2 regions of the Streptomyces sp. NBC_00690 genome follow, and region 1 is predicted to be linked to the other one. Evidence: riboswitches for the same ligand, from Rfam matches in the RefSeq annotation. Region 1 holds a riboswitch; the other holds the start of a gene.
What was found. Region 1 has a riboswitch for cyclic di-AMP ahead of OID54_RS31525 (LysM peptidoglycan-binding domain-containing M23 family metallopeptidase). Riboswitches for the same ligand answer to the same signal wherever they lie in the genome.

Region 1 (7,665 bases):
TCTTCGACGCGCCCGACCTCGTCTCCGGCCTCGCCGATGCCGGGTACCGCACGGTGTGCATCGGGGGCGTCGGCTTCTTCAACCAGCAGGGTCCTCTCGGCTCCGTACTGCCCGGTCTGTTTCAGGAGAGCCACTGGGAACCGGAGTTCGGGGTGACCTCGCCGGTGTCGTTCGAGGCCCAGATCGAGCGCGCCGAAGAGGTGGTCGAGGCCCTGTCGCCCGATCAGCGTCTGTTCCTGTTCATCAATGTCCCCGCACTGCACCAGCCCAACTGGTTCCATCTGCCGGGCGCCACCGAGAGGTCCGGGGACACCCGCGAATCCCATGCCGCGGCGCTGGAGTACGTGGACCGTCATATCGGGCGGCTGTTCACGGCGGTTCGCAGCCGCCGCCGCTGCTTCGTCATCGTCTGCTCCGACCACGGCACCACCTACGGCGACGACGGCTACACCGGCCACCGCCTGGGCCACGAAGCCGTCTGGACCGTGCCGTACGCCCACTTCTTCCTTGAGTCCGACGAGGCACCCGCATGAGCACTTCCCTGGTCACACCCCGCCCCTACCAGAGCTATGTCTACGCCTATCCGCACAAGACGGCCTACCGCAGGCTCGCCGACCGTCCCCGTCTGCGCGACGCATGGGCGGCGGAGCCGACCGACGCCCTCTCCCTGTATCTGCACATCCCGTTCTGCGAGATCCGCTGCGGCTTCTGCAATCTGTTCACACGTATCGGCGCTCCCGACGAGCTCACCACCCGTTACCTCGATGCGCTCGACCGCCAGGCGACCACGGTGCGCGATGCCTTGGGCGACAGCGCGCCCGTGCGGTTCGCTGCGGCAGCGTTCGGCGGTGGCACACCCACCTTCCTCACCGCGGGAGAGTTGGAGCGGCTCTGCGACATCGCCGAGAAGCGCATGGGGGCCGAACTGACCGCGATACCCCTGTCTGTGGAGGCATCCCCCGCCACAGCCACCGCGGATCGGCTCGCCGTACTCGCGGAGCGCGGCACAACGCGGCTCAGCATCGGCGTCCAGAGCTTCAGCGACACGGAGGCGAAGGCGGCCGTCCGTCCACAACGCCGGGCAGAGGTCGAGGCCGCACTCGGCCGCATCCGGGACGCGCGCATCCCCGTGCTGAACATCGATCTGATCTACGGCATCGACGGTCAGACGGAGGACAGTTGGCGTCGCTCACTGGATGCGGCGCTCGCCTGGCGACCGGAGGAGCTCTACCTCTATCCGCTGTACGTCCGGCCCATGACCGGTCTCGACCGGCGCGGCCCCACCGGCACGGGGCAGACGATCGACTCACACCCACCGGGGCACCCGAGCGGCGAAGCCGCGTGGGACGAGCAACGGCTCCGGTTGTACCGCCAGGGCCGCGACCATCTTCGCGACCAGGGCTACGAGCAGGTGTCGATGCGTATGTTCCGCCGTCCGGACGCACCCGCTCAGGGGGCGGACGACTACGCGTGCCAGACCGACGGAATGATCGGACTCGGTTGCGGAGCCCGTTCGTACACCTCCGAGTTGCACTACTCCTTCGACTACGCGGTGCGGCCCGGTGAAGTGCGTTCCATCATCGACGACTACACGCGGACCGAGGACTTCGCCCATGCCGAGTTCGGCTACCGCATCGACGGGACGGAGGCACGTCGTCGCCATCTCTTGCAATCACTGCTCCAGGCAGAGGGCATGGACGCGGCCGACTACCGGGAGCGATTCCGGTGCAATCCCGTCGATGACTTCGCCGCCGAGTTGGGCCGCTTCGCCGCACTCGGTTGGTTGGAGAGCGGAACGCCCGGGCGGTTGAAGCTCAGCACGGAAGGGCTGGCGCACTCGGACGCGCTGGGGCCGGAGCTCTTCTCCCCCACGGTTCGCACGGCCATGGCGGAGTACGAATCCAAATGAGCGATCCCATGGATCTGACCCTGCTCTACCGGGGTCCGCTGGCCTCCTGTGACTACGACTGCCCCTACTGTCCGTTCGCCAAGCGCCGCGACACCCCCCAGCAACTGCGCACGGACCGGGCTGCGCTGGAACGATTCACCACCTGGGTGTCCCAACAGGGCGACGATCGACTGTCGGTCCTGTTCACACCCTGGGGCGAGGGTCTGGTGCGCTCTTGGTACCGGCGCGCCCTCGTCGAACTCTCCCGGCTGCCCCAGGTGAGCAGGGTGGCGATCCAGACCAATCTCAGCTGCCGCACCGATTGGCTCGCGGAAGCGGACCTCACCACCCTCGCGCTGTGGTGCACCTACCACCCGGGACAGACCCCCTACGAGCGATTCCTCGGCAAGTGCGAGGACCTGACTCGGCTCGGCGTCCGATTCAGCGTGGGCATCGTCGGCGTACCGGAGCACCTCGACCATGCGCGAGAACTGCGCGCAGCCCTGCCCGATCACATCTACCTCTGGGTCAACGCGGCGGAGGGACACGCGTACACGGACGCCGAAGCAGCGAAGTGGACGGAACTCGACCCCCTCTTCGCCTACAGCCGCCGTGCGCACCGGTCGGCCGGGCTGCCGTGCCGGACCGGGGAGTCCGTCGTGTCCGTCGACGGCGACGGCACGGTACGGCGCTGCCACTTCGTCCCGGCGGAGTTGGGCAACCTCTACGACGGCTCCTACCGCGAGGCGCTGCGCCCGCGTCCGTGTCCACTCGCGGTGTGCGACTGCCACATCGGGTATGTCCACTTGGAGTCGCTGCCGCTGTACGACGTCTTCGCCGGTGGGGTGTTGGAGCGGATCCCGGCCTCGCCCGCCCCGGGGCGACGGCCTTCGAGCCGGGCGATCCTGCGTTCGCGGGATGCCGATGCCGGGCCGCCTGCTGGACAGACGATGTGACCGTAGCGGATCGGTGCAGGACCGCTCCGCGGTCGGGACCGTAGGGGAAAGGTGGACGACCGTTGCGCGGTCGGAGACCGGGCGGTGGGGGCGAGAGCGGGCTACAGGGGCAGCAGGTCGGGGCGCTTGGCCTCGATGTGATCGCCCGAGCTCTCGCCGCGGAGCCTGCGGCCGATCCAGGGCGCCAGATGCTCGCGCGCCCAGTAGATGTCGTCCCGCCGCACCTCCAACGTGCCGCGCCGCGGTAGCGGGGGCCAGGGCTGGTCGGGATCGTTGGTGACGTCGAGCCCCAGCACTTGCGCGGCGCGCACCGCGACCCTGGCGTGTCCGTCGGGCGACAGATGCAGCCGGTCGGTGTCCCAGGCACGACGGTCCTGGACTGACTTCAAGGACCACAGGTCGAGTACCGGACAGCCGTGCCGGTCGGCGATCGCCCGGACGTGCGCGGTGTACGTGGCCACCTTGCCCCGCAGATGGCGCAGTACCGGCATCCCCCGGGTGTCGAAACCGGTGGTCACCATGACGGTGCCCACCGCGTTGGCGAGGTCGGCGACCGCCCGTTCCAGTCGCTCGGCGACATCGTCCGGGTCGCTGCCCGGCCGGATGATGTCGTTCCCTCCGGCACAGAACGTCACCAGGTCCGGGGCGAGCTCCTTCGCGCGGGGCACCTGTTCGGCGACGATCTGGTCGAGGAGTCTGCCGCGCACGGCGAGGTTCGCGTAACGGAAGGTGTGTTGCGGCATTCCGTCACCGAGAAGCGCGGCAAATCGATCCGCCCAGCCGATGAAGGTTCCGTCAGGTGCGGGGTCCCCGACCCCTTCTGTGAAGCTGTCGCCGATCGCCGCGTACGACGCGAATGTATTCATGCTCCCTGTTCCCGAATCGCCTGCCACGACCACTCATCTTGTCCTCCGCGATGTGACCTACGCGACCGTAAGGAGGGGTTGACGCCGGGTGATCTATGCCACCAGGAAAAGGGCGCACCCCTGGGAATACACGAAAGCCCCGTTTCACGGCTGCGAAACGGGGACTTCCTCGTGCTGGTGGCCGTGGATCGCGGACGACCTCCGGCACCGGGTCAGGGCGACTCGGTCAGAGCGAGACGCCGTGCTGACGCAGGTACGACACCGGGTCGACGTCGGAGCCGTAGCCGGGGCTGGTGCGGATCTCGAAGTGGAGGTGCGGACCACTGGAGTTACCGGTGGAACCGACCGCACCGATCTGCTGCCCACCGCTCACACTCTGCCCCGAGGAGACCGAGAGGGAGGACAGGTGGGCGTACTGGGAGTACTTGCCGTCGGTGTGCTGGATGACGACCTCGTTGCCGTAGGCGCCGCTCCAGCCTGCGGAGACGACGGTGCCGGGGCCGACCGAGCGCACGGTGGTGCCGGTGGGGGCAGCGAAGTCGATGCCGGTGTGGTAGCCGCTGGACCACATGGCGCCCGAGACCTTGTAGGAGGTGCTGACGCCGACCGCGGAGAGCGGGCTGGCCCAGCCGGAGCCGGTGGCCTCGCTGGCGGACTCGGCGGCGGTGGAGGTCTGGGCGGCGGACGACTGGGCGGCCGGAGCCTCATCGTCCTTCTTGACCTCGGTCTCGACCTTGGCGGGACGCTCCTGCTTCGGCTCGACCTTGGCCGGGCGCTCCTGCTTCGGCTCGGCGGCGGCCTTGGGCTTCGCCGGCGCGGCGGGCTTGCTCTCAGCCGTCTTCGACTCGGACGTCTTGGACTCCGATGTCTTGGACTCGGCGGCGGACGCGCCACCGATGGTGAGCTTGAGGCCGGGGTGGATCAGCGAGGGGTTCTCGCCGACCGCGGCACGGTTGTCGGCGTAGAGCTGCTGCCAGCCACCGTCGACCCGGTGCTCCTGCGCGATCTTGGACAGGTAGTCGCCCGCGACGACCCGGTAGGTGACCTGGGTGGCCACCCGCTCGGCGGGCGCCGTCGCAGGTGCGGTGGTGGCGGCCGAGGCGACCACGGGGGCCGCGACGGGTGCGGTCTGCTCGGCGGCGAAGGCGTTCGTGGCGCCCATCAAGGGAAGGGCGATGGCTGCGCCACCGGTGCCGGCGGCAACGATTCCCCGGGTGATGGTGCTGGTCCTGGTACGGCGGTGCTTACCCTTTGCGGGCATGGCGCATTTCCTCTCCGGCGCCTACGAGGTGAGCTGTCGGGTTCGAGCTGGAGATGCCCGGCCGCGCTTCTGCGCGACTTCACCCCAAGCCGTCCGGAAATCCGGATCGGCGTACTACCTGGGTCCCCCGCTCCTGCCACGCGTGGATGTGGATGAATTCCGGGCGGCGGCAGGATTAGGCGATCCGTCCGGAGTTCCGTGACCGTAATCGAGCCCTCTTCTGGCAAACAAGCCGGGCCCTTTTCTGATCAATGACTAAGGTCACGACGGGGGGAATTTCCCGTAACACTCCGTGGAAGGCGATGCGACAACTCCCGCCGCCCCGTCGGAAATCCTCTGTGGTACGCCGCAACTGAGGGTCACCACTATGATCCCGCTCACGAGCGGGCCCTCAGCCACTCGACAGGCAGGACATCCAACCACCGAAGTACCCAATTCGGACAGAAGCAGCTCGTGCCTCCATCGCGGGTAATGGGTGGAACAATCGGCCCAAGAGAGATCACACAAAATGATCACCCGATGAGCGGATGTCGTATCGTCGAGAACACGCCAATGTCGGCGAGCCGCGCCGACGGCAGTGACCCTCAGGAGCCTCTGTGACGCAGCAGCTGCCGCCGCAGGTCCCGTCCATCGAGCCGGAACTGACCGGAGTACGAAACTTCCGGGACGTCGGCGGCCTGCCGGCTCTGGACGGACGTCGGGTGCGACATGGGCGGCTGTTCCGCAGCGGTCATCTGGCCCATGCGACCGGAAGCGATGCGGCGTTCCTGTCCTCGCTGGGGCTACACACGATCTTCGACTTCCGCAATGAGGCGGACATGCTGCTCGAAGGCCCGGACATTCCCCTCCAGGGCGTGCGCAACCTCAATCTCCCGCTCAGTGACCCTGCGGACGGCGCGGAGTTCTGGCAGATGGTGCGCGACGGAGACATCGAGCAGTTGCGGTCCATCCTGGGGGACGGCCAGGCCGCGGCACGGATGTCCGACTCCTATCGGATGATCATCACGGAACGCACCGGCGAGCACAGCAGGGTCCTGCACTCCCTCGCCGAGGACAGTGTCCCCGCCCTGATGCACTGCGCTGCGGGCAAGGACCGCGCAGGGCTCTCCATAGCCGTGTCACTGCTGGCGGTCGGCGTGGAGCGGGACGCGATCGAGGCGGACTACCTCAAGTCCAACGATCCGCACCGGCGGTACCGGGTGCACCGCAGTGATGCCTCACCGGCCGGGATGTCGCCCGAGGTGATGGAACTGCTCAGCCCGCTCTTCGACGCGCGCAGGGAGTACCTCCACACCGCGTTCGAGACCATCGACCGGACGTGGGGCGGAACGGAGCGGTACCTCACCGAGGGGCTGGGGATCACTCCCCGGACACGGGAGCAGTTGCGCGACCGACTGCTCGACGAGGTCTGATTCCGAGGGCGGGCGGGCGGACCTGACAGCCGTGGGCGCGGGCCATGACCGGCTTGACGCCCGCGGCGGTCACTGCCGCCCCGTGCAGGCGTCCGCCTCGATGACCGGTCGCTACTTGGCGCCCATCTCGAAGAGGAGATAGAGGAAGCCGGCGAACACATGGCCGGCGATCAGATAGGCAAAGAGGCGCACCCAGATGCCACGGGGGAACCGTCCGTTCTCCTTGCCCTTCCTGACCGCTGCGGCGTTGTCGGTCACCGAGGTGCTCTCGGGTGCGACGGTGTTCTCAGGTGCGGTGGGGTTCTCTGACATGGCGGTCCTCTCGACTTCCGGTCTTGTTGGGCTCGTCCCGCGTGCTGGGGATCGCTCCGGGCGGGCGCTCGGCTGGATCAGACGTGCGGATAGAGGTCGGGACTCTGGAGCAGGGTGTGGACGAACAGCATCTCCGCGCCTTCACGGGTGGCCGCTGCGATCCGGTGGGGAGTGAGCGAGTCGTAGTGTGCGCTGTCTCCCGGTCCCAGTTCGTGGACGGCTTCCCCGAGGCTGAGTCGAAGTCGCCCGTCCAGGACGTACAGCCATTCCTCGCCCGGGTGGACCCGCACCAGTTCCCCCTGGGCGCCGTAGGGGACCACCAGTCGCAGCGGTTGCATGGCCCGCCCGGGGGTCCCCACCTGGTGATAGGTCCAGCCGTCGGCCACGGCGGGCTCGCGAACGCCGGCCCTGATGACCGGGTCGCGCTCGGGTGCGAGTTCGCCGAGCAGCTCGGCGATGGTCGTACCGTAGATGCGGGCCAGGGAGAGCAGCATCGGCAGCGAGGGTTGACGGCGGCCGGTCTCCAGGCGGGACAGGTGCGCGGGCGACAGTCCTGCGCGCTGGGCAGCCGCTTCGAGGGTGAGCCCCCGTCTGCGACGCAGGTCGCGCAGTTGCGGCGCCACGTCCGGCAGCTCGGCCGGCGGCTCCCCGACCCGGGTTCGAAGGTCCGGGGGGTGGCCCCCGGGAGGACTCTGCATGGGTCCATTGCGCCAGGAAAGTACCTCTGAGGCAAGTTTCGTGCCTCAGAGGCAAAATACCAGCTCAGCGGTTGGCCACGGCCTGCTTGACCAGCGTCCTGCCGAAGTCCCACATCAAGCCGCCGCCGGCGTGTGCGTCCTCCATGACCGCGGTGAAACCGGCCAGGAACCGATCCACCTCGCGTTCGCCGATCGTCAGCGGCGGAATCAATTTGATCACTTCCATCCGGTCCCCGGAGACCTGTGTCAGGACCCGGTGCCGCTCCAGCAGG
Region 2 (7,665 bases), 5.8 Mb from region 1:
GCCGCCGTGCCAGTGTGCAGCCGTCGCGGGGCCTCGATCCGCTCTGCCCCCCGAGGGCGTTTCACAGCGGCTCGCCACACCAACCCGGCCGCGCGACCGGGGTTGCTGGCGATACGTCACCACGCCTTCTCCAAGGGTGGTTCACGCACCACCGGAGTGAGCGGCCTGCCAGAGAGCCGGTCGCGCTCCCTCAAGGATCTGCGACTTCAAGGATCTGCGACTTCAAAGGGTATGCGATGAAATCGTGCCCCATAGGTGAAGAAATCGCGATGTTTCATAGCTGACTGAAACTCATCTCTCCGCCAAGCCCTCCCTCGATAATGTACGTCCTGTACATTTCTTGGAATCGAGACCTCGGAGAGGCACCTCATGGAGAGCCACCACACCAGCCCCAATGCCCGTTATGTACTGCCGGAGTTCACCGAGCGCTCCAGTACGGGCACCCGCACCCTGGACCCGTACGCGAAGCTGCTGGAGGAGCGCATCGTCTTCCTCGGGACCCATGTCGACGACACGGCGGCCAATGACGTCATCGTGCAGTTCCTCCACTTGGAGCACGCCGATCCCGACCGGTGCATCTCGCTGTACATCAACTCCCCGGGCGGCTCGTACAGCGCGATGACCGCGATCTACGACACGATCCAGAGCGTGATCTGCGAGGTGGAGACCGTCTGTCTCGGTCAGGCCGTCTCCACGGCAGCCCTCTTGCTCGCCTCCGGCACGCCGGGCAGGCGCATGGCCCTGCCCGGGGCCCGGCTCGTCCTGAAGCAACCCGCATCGGAGGGAGAGCAGCACGGCCAGCTCTCCGATCTCGACATCCAGGCGAAGGAACTCCTGCGACAGCGGGAGCAGTTCACCGCACTGATGGCGCGCCACACCGGCCGGGAGCCGGCACGGGTCGCAGAGGATCTGGAACGGGACGCCTTCTTCACCGCGACAGCCGCCCAGGAGTACGGATTCGTCGACCACGTCATCATGAATCGCGGAGCCACCCCGTCCGGGCCCGGAAGCCGTTGACCGCGATGGTTCCGGAACTGCCTCCCTTGCCCGCTCTCACCCGCGCCGAGGGCGAGTTCATCGACGCCTATCTCGCGGTCGTGGATCAGGTCGGACGCATCAACCCCGCTCGTTCCACCCATACCTATGGAGCGCTGCGTGCCGCGCAGGCACTGGTCTCCCGGGCCGTTGCTCTCAAGGACGCGCTGACCGTGATGCACCAACGGGGCGAGAGCGACGTCCATGTGCAGACGCTCGCCCGCGCGCTGCGCATCCTCGACGGCGAACGCAGATCACTTCGGGTTACTTTGCCCCCTTCCGTAACTCTCTAACGACCCCTGACGGCGGGCCGGAACGACCTCCGTCCAGACCGTCAACCGCCAAAGGAGTAGTGGTTGGGCTACCCCATTTGAAGTACGCGCAGGAGAGCCAGCAGCTACGGTCGAGTTGCGCACAAGGATGACGCGTCGAACGGAATGCCTTATTCCGGTGCTGGTGCGGGCATCCTCACCTGTCGAGGGCCGATCGCGCGACGAGCATGTCCACCCGATCAGACCAATGGTGTGAAAACTCACATATCGCCGTTTCCGCTCGGCAATTTGACAGGCCGTGGGTCAAGATCCCTGGGACGACAAGCCCCCGTCACCTCGGCGGGGCAGCCCGGGCGGACGCCGAGTCCTGCCGCCGCCGGGGCGACTGGTCGACAGGAGTGCTTCGGCAGGAGTGGAGGACCCAAGCAGTACGGGGCGCCCGGAAATTCCGGACGTTCCTTGGGGTGAAGCCGCGAAAGCGACCGGGCACCTTCGTCCGCCCGAACCCGACAGGTCATCCTTCACAGGCGGCTGACGAAGGGTCGCGCATGAGTGCGCAGAACAACGTCCCGTTCCTGCTGGGTCGGGCGGGAGCGGTATCCGCTCTCACCCTCGCCGCTCTCGGAGGGTCGCTGCTCGTACCGGGCGGCACACCCGAGGCACACGCCGCGTCGAGCCACGCGGGCGCGGCACTGAAGGTGGCGGCATCCAAGAAGGGCGCCCCTTACAAGTACGGCGCAGTAGGACCGTCCCGTTTCGACTGCTCGGGGCTGACGCTCTACTCGTACAAGAAGGCCGGCAAGAAGCTCCCCCGTACCGCACAGCAGCAGTACAACAAGACGCGCCGCATCTCTGCGTCCGCGCGTCAGGCCGGCGACCTGGTGTTCTTCTACTCCGGCCGGAACGTCTACCACGTGGGCATCTACGCAGGTAAGGGAAAGATCTGGCACTCCCCCAAGACGGGGTCCTGGGTGAAGTTGGACAAGATCTGGTCCAAGAGCGTCAAGTACGGCCGCGTGGGGTGACGATCCCGCGCTGAGTCCTGGTACTCGATCCGCGCCGGCCCCGGGTGTGGCCCCCGGCGGTCGGCGCGGAGCTCTGTCAGGTCAACGGCTGGAAGCGGACGTCGGCACCGGACACCGAGCCCGGTCGACACCACCACGCCGCAACCGAGCCGACCTCCTTGCGGCGGCCGGCGTCAACCGGGCACCGATGCGGTCCAAGGAAGGGCGACCCATACGGTCTTGCCCCCCTCGTCCGTCGGAGTGACGTGCAGCTTTCCGCCGAACTCCGCGATGAGGGTGCGCACGATCACCATGCCTCGGCCGTTGTCTTGCCGTACGGCGGCGGGAAGCCGTTGCGGCCAGCGCGGATGACTGTCCGTCACCCCCACCATCAGCTCCTCCTCCCGCGCCAACCTCAGTTCCAGCGTGAAGGTGGGCGACTGGCCGAAGGTGTGCTGTACGGCGTTGGTGGTCAGCTCCGAGACGATCAGCCGGACCGTGTCCACTTCGCCGCTCCGCGCCGGCAGGCCCCACTCGGTCACGATGTCGATGGCGAACTTTCGCGCCACCGACACCGAGGCGGGATCGCTCGGCAGAGTGACGGATGCTTCCTGGTGATCTGCCATGGCGATGCTTCCCTTTCCCACCGCGGCCGGGCTCCGACTCGAAGCGGAGGGATGCTTGAGCGGCCACGGACTGCGCTGCCGTCAGAGTGCCACTCATCGTGCCGCGAGGGGGGCCGATCCCCCAAGATATGCATATATCTGTCGCTCAATACGGTGAACTCTGCGACGCGAGAACGTATTTTGCGACCCGCAGGGACTTTGATCTCGGGCGGACCACACGGCCCGTACAGATCAACCGGAAGGAGCGTCCATGCGTCAAGGACCCGTGGTGCGCCGCCGCCAATTGGGCGAGGAACTCCGCAAGCTGCGCTTGGCGTCCGGACTCACCAGTCGTCGCGCTGGAGAGCTCGCCGACTGGCACCAGTCGAAGGTGAGCCGGATCGAGACGGGGGCCAGCGGCGTCAAACCGGACGACGTCAGACTGCTGCTCGACCTCTACACCGTGACCGACCCCCAGTTGCGCACCCTCCTGGAGACCCTGGCGGGGGCCGCCGACGGGGGTGGCGGCGGCTGGTGGCACGCCTACCGCGGCGTGCTTCCGCCCGAGTACCGCGACTTCATCAGTCTGGAGTCCCAGGCGAACCGGGTGCGTTCGATGGAGACCTCCGTGGTGCCCGGACTGCTCCAGACCGCCGAGTACGCCCGGGCGATCACCCGGGCGACCCTGGAAGAGCTGCCCGAGAACACCGTCGATCAGTTGGTCGAGGTGCGGATGACGCGTCAGGCGGTCCTGCGGCGGGACGATCCGCTTGAGCTGAGCGTGATCCTCGACGAGGCCGCGCTGCGGCGCGAGATCGGCGGCACCCGGGTAATGAAGGAACAGTTGCGGGTACTGGCGGACTGGGCCGTGCTCCCCCATGTCCGGCTCCAGGTCATGCCGTTTTCGGCCGGGGAGTATGTGGGCCTGGCCGGTTCTTTCGTTATCTTCTCTTTTTCGACCACTTCTGATCTAGATGTGGTCGTTCTCGACCACCTCGCGAGTAGCCTTCATATCGAACGGGCAGAGGATCTGGCGGTGTACGGGACCGCGTTCGCAACGATGCAGACGCTCGCCCTGTCACCGGTCGAATCCTTGGATCTCATCGCCGGCATCCGCGTCGGCGCATAGGGAGGCTCCATGTCCAATCACATCGACCACCCCGGCTTAGCCTGGCGGCGCAGCAGTCACAGCACGGCGGCGAACAACTGTGTCGAGGCCGCCCGACTGCCCGACCGCACCCTTTCCGTACGGGACTCCAAAGACGTGGCCCGTGAAGCTCTGCACTTCTCCCCGCAGGCGTGGTACCGGTTCCTGATCGCCGTGGAGGCGGACAGCATCAACTGACGGCGTCCCGGGCGCGAAGCGGAGCGGTCCGCGCGATCGTGTCCACCGCCCAGGCGATCTGCTCATCGGTCAGATCGGCGCGAGCCGTCAGTCTGATCCGCGAGACACCGTCCGGGACCGACGGCGGACGGAAACAGCCCACCGCGAGACCCGCCCTTCGGCACTCGGCCGCCCACTCCACCGCCGACCGTGGCGACGGTGCCTTGATCGAGACCACTGCGGCGTCGGGGCGTACGGCCGTCAGACCCCGTGCCGTCAACAGACGGTGCAGGGTCTCGGCGACCGTACGCACCCGACCGGCCAGCTCCGGCGTCCGCTCCAGCAACCGGACGGACGCCAGCGCGGCCCCGGCCGCGGCGGGCGCGAGCCCGGTGTCGAAGATGAAGGTCCGCGCGGTGTTGATCAGATGGGCGATGACATCGGCCGGCCCGAGGACCGCACCGCCCTGGCTCCCGAGGGCCTTGGAGAGGGTGAGCGTGGCGACCACCCCTCGTTCACCCGCGATCCCCGCGGCGTTCAGCGCACCCCGACCGCCGGCGCCGAGGACTCCGAAGCCGTGGGCGTCGTCGACGAGGAGGGCGGCCCCCCGCGAACGACAGATCTCCGCGAGATCGACGAGTGGGGCGGCGTCGCCGTCCACGGAGAACACCGCATCGGTGACCACCAGCGCCCGCCCGTCGCCGTACGCCTCCAGCGCCATACGCACGGCCCGAGGATCCGCGTGCGGCACGATCGCCGTCCGTGCGCGTGAGAGTCGACACCCGTCCACTATGGAGGCGTGGTTGCCCGCGTCCGAGACGAGCAGGGAACCACTCGCGGTCAGTGCCGTGAGCGCGGCGAGATTGGCGGCGTAGCCGGAGGACAGGACGAGGGCCGCCTCGAACCCGCAGAAGGAGGCGAGTGCGCCTTCGAGTTCGGCGTGGAGTTCGGTGCTGCCGGTGACCAGCCGCGATCCGGTGGCGCCCGCGCCCCAGCGGCGCGCTGCCGAGGCAGCGGCCCCGGTGACCTCCGGGTGGCGGGTCAAGCCCAGGTAGTCGTTGCCCGCGAGGTCCAGCAGGTCGGTGTCGAGGGCCCGGGGACGGAGCGTACGGGTCAGCCCCATGCGCTCCCGGTCGAGGGACTCCTCGTCGATCCAGCCAAACGGGTCCTGAGTGATCATGACGGTCGGGTCCTTCGCTAGGCCGTGCGCGGGCCCTTTTGTAGGCAGCGCACAGACCCTAACCGGGCCCCCACCTGGAACGAGTGTGGTCATGCACACACCTCGGCAAGGGTCTGTTGTGGGGTTCGGCCTTTCGCCTTGGCTGCCCCGTGCGTCAGGATCTGCGCCATGGACCTGCTGAAGACGCTGGTGGAGAAGGGGCTGCGGCGCGAGCTGCCGACCCGTGAAGAGGCCCTCGCCGTACTGTCGTCCACGGACGACGAGCTGCTCGACGTGGTGGCCGCAGCCGGCCATGTGCGCCGCCAGTGGTTCGGCCGCCGGGTGAAGCTGAACTACCTCGTCAACCTCAAGTCGGGGCTCTGCCCGGAGGACTGCTCGTACTGTTCACAGCGGCTCGGGTCCAAGGCGGAGATCCTCAAGTACACCTGGCTGAAGCCGGACGAGGCCGCGGGGGCGGCGGCGGCCGGGGTCGCCGGGGGAGCCAAGCGGGTCTGTCTGGTCGCGAGCGGGCGCGGTCCGACGGACCGGGACGTCGACCGGGTCTCCCGGACGATCGAAGCGATCAAGGAGCAGAACGAGGGCGTCGAGGTCTGCGCCTGTCTCGGGCTGCTGTCGCAGGGCCAGGCGGAGCGGTTGCGGGACGCCGGCGCCGATGCGTACAACCACAACCTCAACACGTCCGAAGGCACGTACGGACAGATCACCACCACCCATACCTATGAGGACCGGGTGGACACCGTCCAACAGGCTCAGGCCGCGGGTCTGTCGGCGTGCTCCGGTCTGATCGCCGGCATGGGCGAAAGCGATCAGGACCTGGTCGACGTGGTCTTCGCACTGCGCGAGCTCGACCCCGACTCGGTGCCGGTCAACTTCCTCATCCCCTTCGAGGGCACTCCCCTGGCGAAGGAGTGGAACCTCACCCCGCAGCGCTGCCTCCGCATCCTCGCCATGGTCCGCTTCGTCTGCCCGGACGTGGAAGTGCGGTTGGCCGGTGGGCGCGAGGTCCATCTGAGGTCCCTCCAGCCGCTCGCCCTGCACCTGGTGAACTCCATCTTCCTCGGCGACTACCTGACGAGCGAGGGCCAGGCGGGCCAGGCCGATCTGGACATGATCGCGGACGCCGGCTTCGAGGTGGAGGGCGCGGGGACGACCACACTGCCCGAGCACCGGGCGGGCGGCTGCGGTTCGGTCTGCGGCAGTGCCGCAACCTCGGAAGATTCCCTCGACGGCGGTACGACGGCCCCGGATGAGACGGCAGCGGTCTGCGGCAGCGCGGCGCCGTCGGGGGAATCGGCCACCGGATGCGGGGGCGGCGCGCCGTGCGGATCCGAGCCGCAATCCCCGCCCGCGGCCCAGGAAGACCAGTCGGGGGTACCCGTACCGCGTACCGACCTGGTCACCGTTCGCCGCCGCGGCGCCGGTACGGACCTCGCTCCCAATGCCTGAGCCCCGTCCGTTCGACCTCGCCCCGGGACCGCTGTCGGCGGGCGAACTGGTGGCGCTGGACCGCGCCCATGTCTGGCACCCGTACGGCCCCATGCCCGGACGCGCCGATCCCCTCGTGGTGGAATCGGCTGCCGGGGTGCGCCTGCGATTGGCGGAACCCGCCCACGGCCACGCGGAACTGATCGACGGGATGTCGTCGTGGTGGTCGGCGATCCACGGCTACAACCATCCCGACCTCAATGCGGCGGCCCAGAGCCAACTGGGGCGCATGAGCCACGTCATGTTCGGCGGACTCACCCATGAGCCAGCCGTCCGACTGGCCGCCCGGCTCGTCGAGATCACCCCGGAGCCGCTCCAGCACGTCTTCCTCTGCGACTCGGGCTCGGTCTCGGTCGAGGTCGCGGTGAAGATGTGCCTCCAGCACTGGCAGTCCGTCGGCCGACCCAACAAGCGGCGGCTGCTGACCTGGCGCGGTGGCTACCACGGAGACACCTGGCAGCCGATGTCGGTCTGCGACCCCGAGGGCGGAATGCACCACCTCTGGTCGGGGGCGCTGCCTCTCCAGGTCTTCGCCAGCGCGCCGCCGCAGGAGTTCCAGCAGGAGTACGCGGATGCCCTGCGCGATCTGATCGCGCGGCACGCCGATGAACTCGCCGCGGTGATCGTGGAGCCCGTGGTGCAGGGTGCCGGGGGCATGCGGTTCCACTCCCCCGAGTATCTGCGGGTGCTGCGGGACGCCTGCGACGAACACGAAGTGCTGTTGGTGTTCGACGAGATCGCGACCGGCTTCGGACGGACG

Region 2: it holds a riboswitch for cyclic di-AMP, as region 1 does, so the genes downstream of both, OID54_RS06380 (C40 family peptidase) here and OID54_RS31525 (LysM peptidoglycan-binding domain-containing M23 family metallopeptidase) in region 1, are expected to answer to the same signal.

Annotation. Positions count from the first base shown of each region.
Region 1 covers NZ_CP109009.1:7,233,971-7,241,635, reverse strand. The annotation lists gene OID54_RS31545 (STM4013/SEN3800 family hydrolase) at 1-533, shown strand, start outside; gene OID54_RS31540 (STM4012 family radical SAM protein) at 530-1,909, shown strand; gene OID54_RS31535 (STM4011 family radical SAM protein) at 1,918-2,844, shown strand; gene OID54_RS31530 (SGNH/GDSL hydrolase family protein) at 2,946-3,710, opposite strand; gene OID54_RS31525 (LysM peptidoglycan-binding domain-containing M23 family metallopeptidase) at 3,937-4,971, opposite strand; cyclic di-AMP (ydaO/yuaA leader) riboswitch at 4,975-5,147, opposite strand; gene OID54_RS31520 (tyrosine-protein phosphatase) at 5,568-6,383, shown strand; gene OID54_RS31515 (DUF6126 family protein) at 6,495-6,695, opposite strand; gene OID54_RS31510 (XRE family transcriptional regulator) at 6,773-7,393, opposite strand; gene OID54_RS31505 (aspartate aminotransferase family protein) at 7,458-7,665, opposite strand, start outside.
Region 2 covers NZ_CP109009.1:1,448,455-1,456,119, forward strand. The annotation lists gene OID54_RS06370 (ATP-dependent Clp protease proteolytic subunit) at 370-1,017, shown strand; gene OID54_RS06375 (hypothetical protein) at 1,023-1,328, shown strand; cyclic di-AMP (ydaO/yuaA leader) riboswitch at 1,697-1,852, shown strand; gene OID54_RS06380 (C40 family peptidase) at 1,856-2,332, shown strand; gene OID54_RS06385 (ATP-binding protein) at 2,506-2,937, opposite strand; gene OID54_RS06390 (helix-turn-helix domain-containing protein) at 3,188-4,045, shown strand; gene OID54_RS06395 (DUF397 domain-containing protein) at 4,055-4,261, shown strand; gene OID54_RS06400 (8-amino-7-oxononanoate synthase) at 4,254-5,420, opposite strand; gene bioB (biotin synthase BioB) at 5,589-6,866, shown strand; gene OID54_RS06410 (adenosylmethionine--8-amino-7-oxononanoate transaminase) at 6,859-7,665, shown strand, end outside.